One region of the Undibacterium sp. Dicai25W genome, then DNA from elsewhere that is predicted to be linked to it. Evidence: predicted binding sites of a transcription regulator. Region 1 holds the regulator's gene; the other holds the start of a gene.
The links. The regulator sigma-54, encoded in region 1, starts transcription at its own class of promoters, with help from an activator protein. The targets are predictions, from matches to a motif close to TGGCANGNAANCTGCTTT.

Region 1 (6,073 bases):
TCGTCAAATTCATCTCTAAAGCAAAAGTGCGTTACCTAGACGGCAAAAAGGTTACAGATGAACAAGAGGGCGAATTTCTTTCTTACGACAGCAAAAACGATGTCTTCGTTGGCACCAACACAAGTAATGGCTCGGTAGTTTCTGGCGGTGGCAGAATCAAACTGACGATACAACCAAAAATTAATAAACAGACAAATTAAGATGCCAGCCAACACTTCAGAAAAAAATAGCATTCTGGTCGTCAAAGGTTTGCAAAAGCGCTATGGCGCACGACAAGTTGTCAGAGATGTTTCTTTATCGGTAAAAAGTGGCGAGGTGGTTGGTTTGCTCGGTCCCAATGGTGCCGGTAAAACGACTTCGTTTTACATGATCGTTGGCTTGGTGCCATCAGATGGCGGACAAATCAGTATCGATGGCGTGGCTATTTCAGGTTTACCTATACATCAACGCGCGGTCTTAGGTTTATCCTATTTACCGCAAGAAGCATCGGTATTCAGAAAGCTGACGGTGGAAGAAAATATTCGTGCTGTTTTGGAATTGCAGAAAGATAAAAATAAAAAATATCTTTCAAAGCAGAAAATTGATCGGCGTCTGGATGCTTTGCTGGTGGATTTACAAATTGAAAAAATTCGCGAAAGCCAGGCGCTGTCATTATCTGGTGGTGAACGACGACGCGTCGAAATCGCCCGCGCATTGGCAACTAATCCCCGCTTCGTATTACTAGACGAACCATTCGCTGGTGTTGATCCCATTGCCGTGATTGAGATACAACGTATCGTACGATTCCTGAAAGAGCGTGGCATAGGGGTATTGATTACCGATCACAACGTTCGCGAGACATTAGGTATTTGTGACCACGCCTACATCATCAATCAGGGTGCGGTATTGGCCAGCGGTAAGCCTGATGACATCATTGAGAACGAATCAGTGCGTCGGGTTTATCTGGGAGAGCATTTCCGCATGTGACGGAAAGCATCATGAAACAAAGCCTGCAACTACGTACTTCCCAACATCTGGCATTAACGCCGCAATTGCAACAGTCGATCAGATTATTGCAATTGTCGACGCTGGAGTTGCATCAGGAATTAGAGACACTACTCATAGAAAATCCCTTGCTGGAACGCGTAGACGATCCTATGGACAATGCTCTACGTCTACTCGCAGATGGTGCTATCAATACATCAAGTAACACACCTGATGCCGGCATGGAAACTTCTAGCGCCAGAGAAAATACCAATAGCGCTGAAGAAACACCATCAGACAGCGAAATTGTACCCAATGACAGTGTCAGCGCCAACGAAGAAGAATGGAGCTTCAACGACGCGCCAGCAGGTCAGCACAGCGCTGAAGATGATGATGGTTACCGGCAACTAGAAGCCGCTCATATCTGCCTCCGAGAGCACTTGCTGGAGCAAATGCGTCTGAGCCTGCGCGAACCACGCGACCTGGCATTAGTAGAACTGATTATCGATGCAATTGACGATAATGGTTACCTTTCAGAGACACTGGATGAAATACATTCCAGCTTACCGATAGAACTCAGTGTAGAGCCAGAAGAATTATCATTCGCGTTATCGATGGTACAAAGCTTTGATCCGTCAGGGGTCGGTGCCAGAAGTGCTGCCGAATGTCTTGCAATACAGATAAAACGTTTACCCCAAATCCCTTTTGTCACACGACGTCTGGCATTAGCTATTGTTGAAAAACAATTAAATTTATTTGCACAAAGAGATTTCACGAAATTAAAAAAAATCTTTGATTGCGATGACGAGGATTTGCGCGAAGCACAAATTGTCATACGCGCATGTCACCCTAGACCAGGGTATGCATTTGCCAAGAGCAGTTCTGACTATGTTGTGCCCGACGTTATCGTTAAAAAAACTGTGCATGGCTGGCAAGTTTCGCTCAATCAAGATGTGATGCCCAAGCTGCGCGTCAGCAGTATGTACGCCAATCTGATGCGGCAACATCGAGGAGAGAACGGACTTGGTGCGCAACTACAAGAAGCACGCTGGCTCATCAAAAATATGCGGCAGCGCTTTGAGACAATTTTGCGCGTTGCACAAGCGATAGTAGAAAGACAGCGTAACTTTTTCACGCATGGCGCGGTCGCAATGCGCCCCCTTGTTTTGCGCGAAATAGCTGATACACTAGGATTACACGAGAGTACTATTTCCCGTGTTACGACCCAAAAATACATGTTGACCCCACATGGCATGTTTGAGTTAAAGTATTTTTTCGGCAGCCATGTCGCGACGGAAACCGGGGGGGAAGCATCGTCCACCGCGATACGAGCACTTATCAAGCAGTTAATAGGAGCAGAAGACCAGAAAAGCCCACTCTCTGACAGTAAAATCGCAGAAATGCTGGGTGAACAGGGTATGGTAATTGCCCGACGTACAGTCGCCAAATACCGCGAAGCTCTGAAAATTCCACCCGTCAGTATGCGTAAATGTTTGTAACAAAGTCCTTGTAATTCCGGTTTAAATTGCTATATATGATTTAGCTCAAGACACTTCCGATGAAATGAGCGCATCGTAATAGCAAGCAACATTACCATAGGAGCACAGTATGAATCTCACCATCAGTGGACATCACGTCGAAGTAACTCCTGCAATCCGCGAATACGTACACACCAAGCTGGAAAGAGTCCGGCGACACTTCGATCAAGTCATTGATATTGCCGTCATCCTGACGGTTGACAAGCTCCGCGAGAAAGACAAACGCCACAAGGCGGATATCAATCTGCACATCAGCGGTAAAGATATCCATGTAGAAAGTCTGGCGCATGATTTGTATGCAGCCATTGATGCACTGGTAGACAAACTGGATCGTCAAGTGATCAAACACAAAGACAAGATTCAAGAACATCACCACGATGCAATTAAACACATGCCAGATCCGGCATCGGCATAATCGCCAACCCCTGCTCATTCAGGGTCACTAAAACAAGGACGCTATCTGGCGTCCTTTTTTATTGCTATCCCACACATCACTCAATCCGTACTAAAGACCGTGACGGCAAGCGCGCAGCAGCATAAAATACCAGTTTTACCACGATCAATTTATTGGTATCCCTATGAGCGAATACGTTGTCACTTCTGTCAAAAATCAAATCGGCTTCATTACATTAGATCGCCCCAAAGCACTCAATTCCCTATCATTGGACATGGTAAGAAGTATCACGACTGCCTTATTGAAATGGCGTGATAATAACGATATCCGTGCAGTGTTTATTCATAGCAGCAGCGAAAAAGCCTTGTGTGCTGGTGGTGACATTCGCTTTTTTTATGATGTCGGAACATCCACTCCGACAGGCGACAGCGCATTGCTGGAAGATTTTTTTACCGAAGAATACGCATTAAACCATTTAATTCATTTCTATCCAAAACCGTATATTGCGCTGATGAACGGCGTGGTGATGGGCGGCGGCATGGGGATTGCACAAGCGGGTCCTGACAGTTGCTTACGCATCGTGACTGAGCGTACCAAGATGGCAATGCCAGAAGTGAATATTGGCTTATTTCCAGACGTTGGCGGTGGTTATTTCCTGTCACGTACGCCAGGACAAATCGGTACTTATCTGGGTTTAACTGGCGAAATTATCGGTGCTGCTGATGCGCTATATGCTGGTTTGGCAGATGTATTTATTCCAACCAGCGAAATTTCTGGCTTAATGGAATTATTGAGCAATAGCGATACATCCGATTTGCGCAAAGCAATTCACGATTTCGCCCGCCCTTACGCGACACAAGCTGAACCAGCGCAAAGCAAACTGGCAGTGCAACGCACTGAAATTGACGCGCTATTTTCTGGCAATAGCTTGATAAATATTGCTGAGGCACTCAAAAAGAATAACAGTGTATTTGCCCAAAGCACACTGGCCACCATGGAAAAGCGCTCACCGTTACTGATGTGTGTGACTCTCGAACAACTTCGCCGCAGCGCCAGCATGTCCGTGTCTGATTGCCTGCGCATGGAGAGAAATATGGTCCGGCATTGCTTTAAACACGGCGAAGTACTCGAAGGGGTACGTGCCTTGGTAGTTGACAAAGACAATCAACCCAAATGGTCACCAGCGCACTTGTCTGAGGTCAGTGAAGACATGGTGGCAGGTTTTTTCAACGAAGTATGGCCAGCATATGCCCATCCTCTGCGCTCTTTGAATGGATAATTGACTCATGTAGGGCGGATGCAACCCACCCTACATTTTGCACTGCTCTAAACTTAATGCTGCGAATTACCACCAAGGTACGCAGCCTTGACCGCAGGATCATTTTGCAGACTAGCGGCCGGACCATGCACAGAAATTTTGCCATTTTCTAAGACATAGCCATAATCTGCGACGGCTAACGCCGCAGCCGCAAATTGCTCAACCAACAGCATTGTCATGCCCTCATGCTTCAGACGTTGGATGATACGGAACACTTCATCCACCAAGATCGGCGCCAGCCCCATCGACGGCTCATCCAGCAAAATAACTTCCGGATTTAACATCACGGCACGCGCCATCGCCAGCATTTGTTGCTCACCGCCAGATAAGGTGCCAGCCAGTTGATCACGACGTTCGCGTAAGCGTGGGAACAGCTCCATCGCCTTTTGCAGATCGGTATCAATATCGCCGCGGTTACGCGAGCCGGTAAAGCGTGGGAAAGCGCCTAACAGCAAATTGTCTTTCACCGTCATCGTCGCAAACACGCGCCGACCTTCAGGTGAGTGAGCTAATCCAGCACGCGCAATTTTATGTGAATCAAGTCCGGTGATATCATTACCAGCTAGACTCACTGTGCCCTCCTTCGGTTTCAACATGCCAGAAATTGCTCGCATGGTCGTTGTTTTACCAGCGCCATTTGAACCGATCAACGTTACCACTTTTCCTTTTGGGACTTCCAAAGAAATACCATGCAATACCTGCACCTTACCGTACGCAGCGTGTAAATTTGAAATCGTTAACATAGGTTCTCCTTACACCGCTGCCACGGGATGTGCCGCGCCGCTCAGTTCTTCACTCACACTACCGCCCAGGTACGCTTCAATGACCTTGGGATCCGCTTGTACATCAGCTGGCTTACCTTCACAAATCTTCTGACCAAAATCAAGTACGGTAACGACATCGCATAAGGACATCACAACATCCATATGATGTTCGATCAGAATAATCGTGATCCCATGCTCACGGATTTTACGAATAATAGCGATGAGCTCTTTGATATCGGGTGCAGTCAAACCGGCAGCAGGCTCATCCAGCAACAACAATTGTGGATTCAAACCAAGAGCACGACCGATTTCTAACAAACGCTGTTTGCCATATGGCAGGTTGCGCGCCTCTTCATTCGCCAGATCGGATAAGCCTACAAAGTGCAAAATACTGGCTGCACGTTCACGCGCAGCACGCTCTTCACGCAAGTACCGTGGCGTATGCGCCATCGCATCAAACACGTTGCTACGGAAAGTACTATGCAAACCAACCAGTACGTTTTCAGTCGCTGTCATTTCACCAAACAACTGCACGTTTTGGAAAGTACGAGCAACTCCACCTAAGGCGATTGCAGAAGGCGTTGTGCCTGAAATTACCTTACCGCTAAATTCGACTGCACCATCGGTAGGTTTATAAATCCCAGTCAGTACATTCATCATCGTGCTTTTGCCAGAACCATTTGGCCCGATCAACCCATGCACTGTTCCTCTGGCAATTTGCAAGTCAACATGGTTCAGGGCTTTTAAACCACCAAATTGCATTAATAACTGACGTGCATTAAGTAATACTCCACTACTGTCACCACCCGCTTTAGCGATCGCCAGACTGTCACCAATTTTATCCGCGTCGGCATTTGCGATGAGATGGCGTGGACCTTTACCAAACATTGCACTAACAAACCCAACAATCCCATCTTGCAAATAGTAGACAACAAACAAGGTCATCAAACCAAAGATGGTCAAGCGCCAGTCCGTAATATTTTCCAGCTTATAAGAAAACAAAGCCATGCCTACAGTTGCTACAACCGGCACCACCAGCTCACGTCCTGTTTTGCGCTTCTGAACCAAAGCCACGATTGCGCCTATCACTGCAATC
Region 2 (6,073 bases), 230 kb from region 1:
GTCATGCACAGCGAGTGGTACACAGTGCCGCAAGAAACTGTGGATGCTGTTCGCGCCGCCAAGGCCCGCGGTGGGAAGGTCGTTGCGGTTGGTACAACCAGTATGCGGGCGCTGGAGTCAGCATCGCAATCGGGTCAGTTAGAAGCCGGTAGTGATGACACCCAATTGTTTATTACACCAGGTTATGTATTTAAAACTGTGGATCGTTTAATCACGAATTTCCACTTACCAAAATCAACGTTGATGATGCTGGTATCGGCGTTTGCAGGTTACGATAGCATCAAGGCTGCTTATGCTCATGCAATTGCACAACAATACCGTTTCTTCAGTTATGGCGACGCAATGTTACTGAACAACACCTCAGGTGATCAAGCTGCAGCGAACGAATAAGTCGGATTAGAAAAAACGAATCATTTAGCGTGCCCACGACATAGTAGGGCACAAGGAAAGAATATGCTGGAATTTACACTGATTAAAAAAGACAAAACCACCGCAGCTCGTCGTGGTCGCGTCAAAGTCAATCATGGTGAAATCGAAACGCCGATTTTTATGCCAGTGGGTACGTATGGCTCGGTCAAAGCGATGTCACCCTTGGAATTAAAAGAGATTGATGCGCATATTATTCTCGGCAATACCTTCCATCTATGGTTGCGTCCTGGTCTGAGTGTGCTCAACAAATTCGGCGGCCTGCATGATTTCATGGGCTGGGATAAGCCTATTCTCACGGATTCGGGTGGATTTCAGGTATTTTCGCTGGGAGCCATGCGCAAGATTACCGAAGAAGGCGTGAAATTTTCTTCACCGATCAGTGGCGAACGTTTGTTTTTGTCGCCAGAAATTTCGATGCAAATTCAACGCGCTTTGAATTCTGACATCGTCATGCAGTTTGACGAATGCACACCGTATGAAATCGATGGCCGTCCGGCGACGACAGAAGAAGCGGGCAAATCCATGCGCATGTCTTTGCGTTGGGCCAAGCGTTCGATTGATGAATTTAATGCGAATGAAAATCCGAATGCCTTGTTCGGTATCGTGCAAGGTGGCATGTTTGAAAACCTGCGCGATGAATCGCTAGCGGGTTTGAATGAATTAGGCTTCCATGGGATTGCCATTGGCGGTTTGTCGGTGGGTGAGCCAAAAGAAGACATGATGCGCATTCTGGCGCATACCGGCCCTAAATTGCCAGAAAACAAGCCGCATTACCTGATGGGCGTTGGTACACCAGAAGATCTGGTCGCAGGCGTGGCGAATGGTATCGACATGTTCGATTGCGTGATGCCAACTCGCAATGCGCGTAATGGTTGGATCTTTACTCGTTTTGGCGATGTGAAAATCAAAAATGCGCGTTACAAAGAAGATAAAGAACCTTTGGATGCGACTTGCGAATGCTACACCTGCAAAAATTTTTCACGTGCGTATTTGCATCATTTACACCGTACTGGCGAAATCCTGGGTGCGCGTTTGAACACGATACACAATTTGCATTACTACCTGGATTTGATGAAAAACATTCGTAAAGCGCTGGACGATGAGCGTTTCCCGGAATTTGTGCAGCAATTCCATGCTGATCGTGGTCGGGGTATATAAATTTACCTGAAGATTCAAAGCATCAAATTGAATTGATGCAGTCCAAAAAGGGTCGCGCTGCGGCCCTTTTTTACGTTTGTCATAACGATATGAGTTTTTCAAATATAGTCGGTGATTCACGGCTTTTTGCCGCTCTCCGAGGGTAAAATCGCGTCTGACAGATTTTCTGCATTGCTGATAGCTCTGTGGCTGAGATCAACGCTCGCCGCATAGACCTAAAAATAAAAAGGAGACAACATGAATTTTCATCCTGTGGTGATCGCGGGTGGCGGTATTGCCGGTTTGTATTGCGCCTGGCGGCTCGCTGAGTCCGGTCAGCAAGTGGTGGTGTTGGAAGGCTCTGCGGATCGTTGGGGTGGTCGCATCGAGACCGAAGACCTGGATGGCTTTACCGCTGAATGGGGCCCAATGCGCTTTGAACCGACGCTGCAACCACGCTTTGCTGGTTTATGCCGTGATCTGGGCGTGAAGCTGATTGATTTTAGTGGCCCGGTAGGGGAAGAGGTCAATGCTCCAACCTATGATTTGCCGGATGAAGAACTAGGACTCAATTCATTGCAATTGCTTAAACGCGGCATCATGTTAATCATGGGGCAATCACCCGATGATCAGGCCTGGATCGATAAGCAAACGGAAGCGGATTACCAGCGTATGCGCAAACACGCGCAGTTGAATGGCCAGCCTTTATGGAGTATGGGTTTCTGGAACGCGATGTCGGCACAAGGCGTGTTGTCGCATCTGGCGCTGACCAAATTGCGTGATACCGGCACCTTTTATCACATGCTGCCAGAAAATCTGAATGCAATTGAATGGATCATCTGGTGGTTGCGTGCCTTGAAAACGATAGGTCAGGAACTGGCAACGATTGATGGGGGCAGTGCCAAGTTGACCGATAGCATCATGGTCAAATTGCGCGCATCAAGTAATGTCACACTGGCTGGTGGCCATACCTTGAAAAGCTTCAAACAAGTGGCGATGGGGCAGCCGCGTCTGGAGCTGGAAATCAATACCAAAAATGGCGTGATCCAGTTACAAACTGACCGCCTGATTTTGGCGTTGCCGCGCTTGCCATTGGTTAAATTGGCATCTTCCTTGCCAGAGCACGTGGCGAGCCAGCTCGATTCCGTGAATGGCTTCCCGATGCTGAAGTTGTTCTTCGTCACCGATGCGCCGTGGTGGGATTATTCGCAAAAGCCGCAGCAGTATGCGAGCTGCTTGCCAACCCGAGAGATTCATTATTTCCGCCGCCCAGAGAATAAAGACAAAGACGGGCACGGCATGGTTTTGTTATACATGGATCGTCCTTCGACCGAGTTCTGGAAGCATTACGTGGTTGAGGGCGATAAGCACGATCGCGCAGAAATTGATCAAAATGCCAAAATCGTAGAAGCCTTCTCTTTGTTTGTCGCTCGCGATGTGAAACGCTTGATTGATATTAATCGTTCTGGTTTGAGCCTGACAGAGCAAGCACGGCACATGTTTGAAGAAAAGAGTCTGGAAGAAACCGCGGCGTTTATTAAAAACTCTGTGATTACCTATGGCATCCGCGATTGGGCACGTGCACCGTATGGCGCTGCCAATCACGGTTGGCAGCCAGGCGTACGTTCATGGAAGGTGATGGACGTATTTAAAGCCTTTGATTTTGGATCTGGGGCTAAAAACATTCATATTGTTGGTGAAGCGTATTCTGATTATCAGGGGTTTGTCGAAGGTGCATTGAACACGGCTGAGTTGGCGCTAGAAACAATGAACGTTGCCTGAAATTGACTGCAAATCTGGTACGGTTTTGCTATGGCAACGCCAAAAATCATCAAAAAAATGAATGAGATGATGAAGTTTTGCTAGCAAAACACAGTAAAGCGCACGAAAAAGCGGTATTTTTGCGTGCCAATGCTAGAATGTGGCGCTTTGCCAATTGAAAATTACCCATCTGTCACGATATATGGGTAATTGCAACGAAAGCGGCTTGTTTTGATGGGCTGCTGTCTCTTATAACGAATGGAGTCTTAACGTGTTTATTTCTAACGCTTACGCGCAGTCCGCAGGTGCTGGTGGTGTATTTGGTGGCGATGGTGGCTTGATGAGTTTCTTGCCATTGGTGTTGATGTTTGTGGTGTTGTACTTCTTGATGTTACGCCCACAAATGAAACGTCAGAAAGAACAAAAAGCCATGATGGATGCGTTGGCGAAGAATGATGAAGTCATCACTTCTGGCGGCATTCTGGGCAAAGTAGTCAAAGTGACTGAAGCCTACGTGACCTTGGAAGTGTCTGAAGGCACTGAAATCGTCGTGCAAAAAATTGCTGTGACGATGTTGTTGCCTAAAGGCACCATCAAAGCGATTTAATTAGCAAACACCGGCAACGCAGTCCATTAAGTCTTGGACTGCGTTGTGCTTTTTAGCTTCCACTTCTTTTTTTATTATGAATCGCTACCCACTCTGGAAGTATCTGTTGATTTTGATCGCGCTGGTTTTTGGCGGTTTATACACGGCCCCGAATTTTTTCGGCGAATCACCGGCCGTACAAATCAGTAGCGCGAAATCGACAGTTAAAATTGATAACAGTTTGTCAGACCGTGTTGAACAGGCCTTGCAACAGGCTGGTCTCAAAGACAACGGCATTTTTTATGATTTCAATGGTTTACAAGGAACAGTGCGCGCGCGTTTCGCGGATACTGATACCCAGTTTAAAGCCAAGGACGTGATTGAAAAGGCCCTGAATACAGACCCGACCGATCCTACTTATACGGTTGCTTTCAATCTGCTGTCGAATACACCAAAGTGGATGCAAAGCCTGAACGCTTTACCTATGTATCTGGGTCTGGATTTGCGCGGCGGTGTGCATTTCTTGATGCAAGTTGATACTAAAGCCGTGTTGAACAAACGTATACAAGGCTTGCAATCGAGTGTCCGCGCGATTTTGCGTGATAAAGAAATCCATCATGCTGGCATTAGCCGCGAAGGTGATGTGATCGGGATTAAATTCCGTGACGCTGAAACACGTACGGCAGCAAAGGCCGCTTTGGTAACGCAATTAACGGATGTGAATTTTGTTGACGTTGTGGGCACTGATGCGACTGAATTTAATCTGCAAGCGAGCTTGAAACCAGAGGCACTGAAAGCTGTTGTTACTGAAGGTGTGAAACAAAATATTTCTGCCTTGTCTAAGCGTGTTAACGAATTGGGCGTCGCAGAGCCGATTATTCAGCAACAAGGTCCAGATCGTATCGTTGTGCAATTGCCTGGTGTTCAGGATGTTGCTCGCGCCAAAGAAATTATTGGTCGTACTGCAACGTTGGAAGTGCGTTTGTTGGACGATAGTGTGATTGGTCCAGTGGATACCAACACGCCAGTGCCTTTTGGCGCTGAATTATTCAAATCTAACCGTGGCGAATGGTTGATTTTGAACAAAGACCCAGTAGCGACTGGTGATTACATTACTGGCGCTTCTGCGAGCTTCGATGAACGTCAACAACCAGCCGTGTCGGTAGATATGAACGGCGATGGTGGCCGCAAAATGCGCGAAGCTACCCGCAATCGCATCGGCAAACGTATGGCGATCGTGTTGTTTGAAAAAGGTAAAGGCGAAGTGTTAATCGCCCCAACCATCAATGCGGAGCTCGGTTCACGTTTTATTATTACTGGTATGGGTACAGCTTCAGCCTCGGCTGATCTGGCCTTGTTGTTGCGTGCAGGCTCGTTGGCCGCACCAATGGAAATCATCGAAGAGCGTACCATCGGACCTCAATTGGGTGTGGAAAACATCAAGCAAGGCCGCAATTCAACTTTGTATGGTTTCGCTGCAATCTCCATCTTCATGGTCGTGTATTACATGTTGTTCGGCGCATTCAGTGTTCTGGCATTGTCGGTCAACTTGTTATTGCTGGTCGCTACTTTGTCCCTGTTGCAAGCAACACTGACATTGCCTGGTATTGCCGCGATTGCTTTGGCTCTGGGTATGGCGATTGATGCCAACGTCTTGATTAACGAACGTATCCGTGAGGAATTACGTGGCGGAAAATCACCACAAAAAGCGATTGAAGAAGGTTTTGGACACGCATGGGCAACCATTCTTGATTCCAATGTGACTACTTTCATCGTTGGTCTGGCCTTGTTGATTTTTGGTTCCGGTCCGATCAAAGGGTTTGCTGTGGTGCATTGCCTGGGTATTCTGACGTCGATTTTCTCTTCCGTGTTCGTGTCGCGCGGTGTGGTGAATCTCTGGTACGGTCGCCAAAAGAAACTGACTTCGCTGTCTATCGGTCAGATCTGGAAACCAACTGGTGATACAGTCGATACAACTGACGTTACTAAACAATCGTAAGTCTAGATAAGAATTCAGGAATTCATTATGGAATTATTCCGCATTAAAAAAGACATTCCTTTCATGCGCCATGCGCTGATTTTCAATGTCATTTCTGCTTTAACGTTTGTTGCTGCCGTGTTTTTCTTGCTGCACAGAGGCTTGCATTTATCTGTCGAATT

Region 2: a site for sigma-54 is predicted at 1,743-1,760, ahead of ACO0KY_RS02770 (flavin monoamine oxidase family protein). Genes of this name have one in related genera too.

Annotation. Positions count from the first base shown of each region.
Region 1 is NZ_JBMPOQ010000001.1:352,501-358,573, reverse strand. Features, by position in the region: gene lptA (lipopolysaccharide transport periplasmic protein LptA) at 1-200, shown strand, start outside; gene lptB (LPS export ABC transporter ATP-binding protein) at 202-966, shown strand; gene ACO0KY_RS01775 (RNA polymerase factor sigma-54) at 978-2,462, shown strand; gene hpf (ribosome hibernation-promoting factor, HPF/YfiA family) at 2,572-2,916, shown strand; gene ACO0KY_RS01765 (enoyl-CoA hydratase/isomerase family protein) at 3,080-4,174, shown strand; gene ACO0KY_RS01760 (ABC transporter ATP-binding protein) at 4,228-4,956, opposite strand; gene ACO0KY_RS01755 (ABC transporter permease subunit) at 4,966-6,073, opposite strand, start outside.
Region 2 is NZ_JBMPOQ010000001.1:586,193-592,265, forward strand. Features, by position in the region: gene queA (tRNA preQ1(34) S-adenosylmethionine ribosyltransferase-isomerase QueA) at 1-390, shown strand, start outside; gene tgt (tRNA guanosine(34) transglycosylase Tgt) at 454-1,587, shown strand; gene ACO0KY_RS02770 (flavin monoamine oxidase family protein) at 1,825-3,348, shown strand; gene yajC (preprotein translocase subunit YajC) at 3,599-3,934, shown strand; gene secD (protein translocase subunit SecD) at 4,011-5,912, shown strand; gene secF (protein translocase subunit SecF) at 5,940-6,073, shown strand, end outside.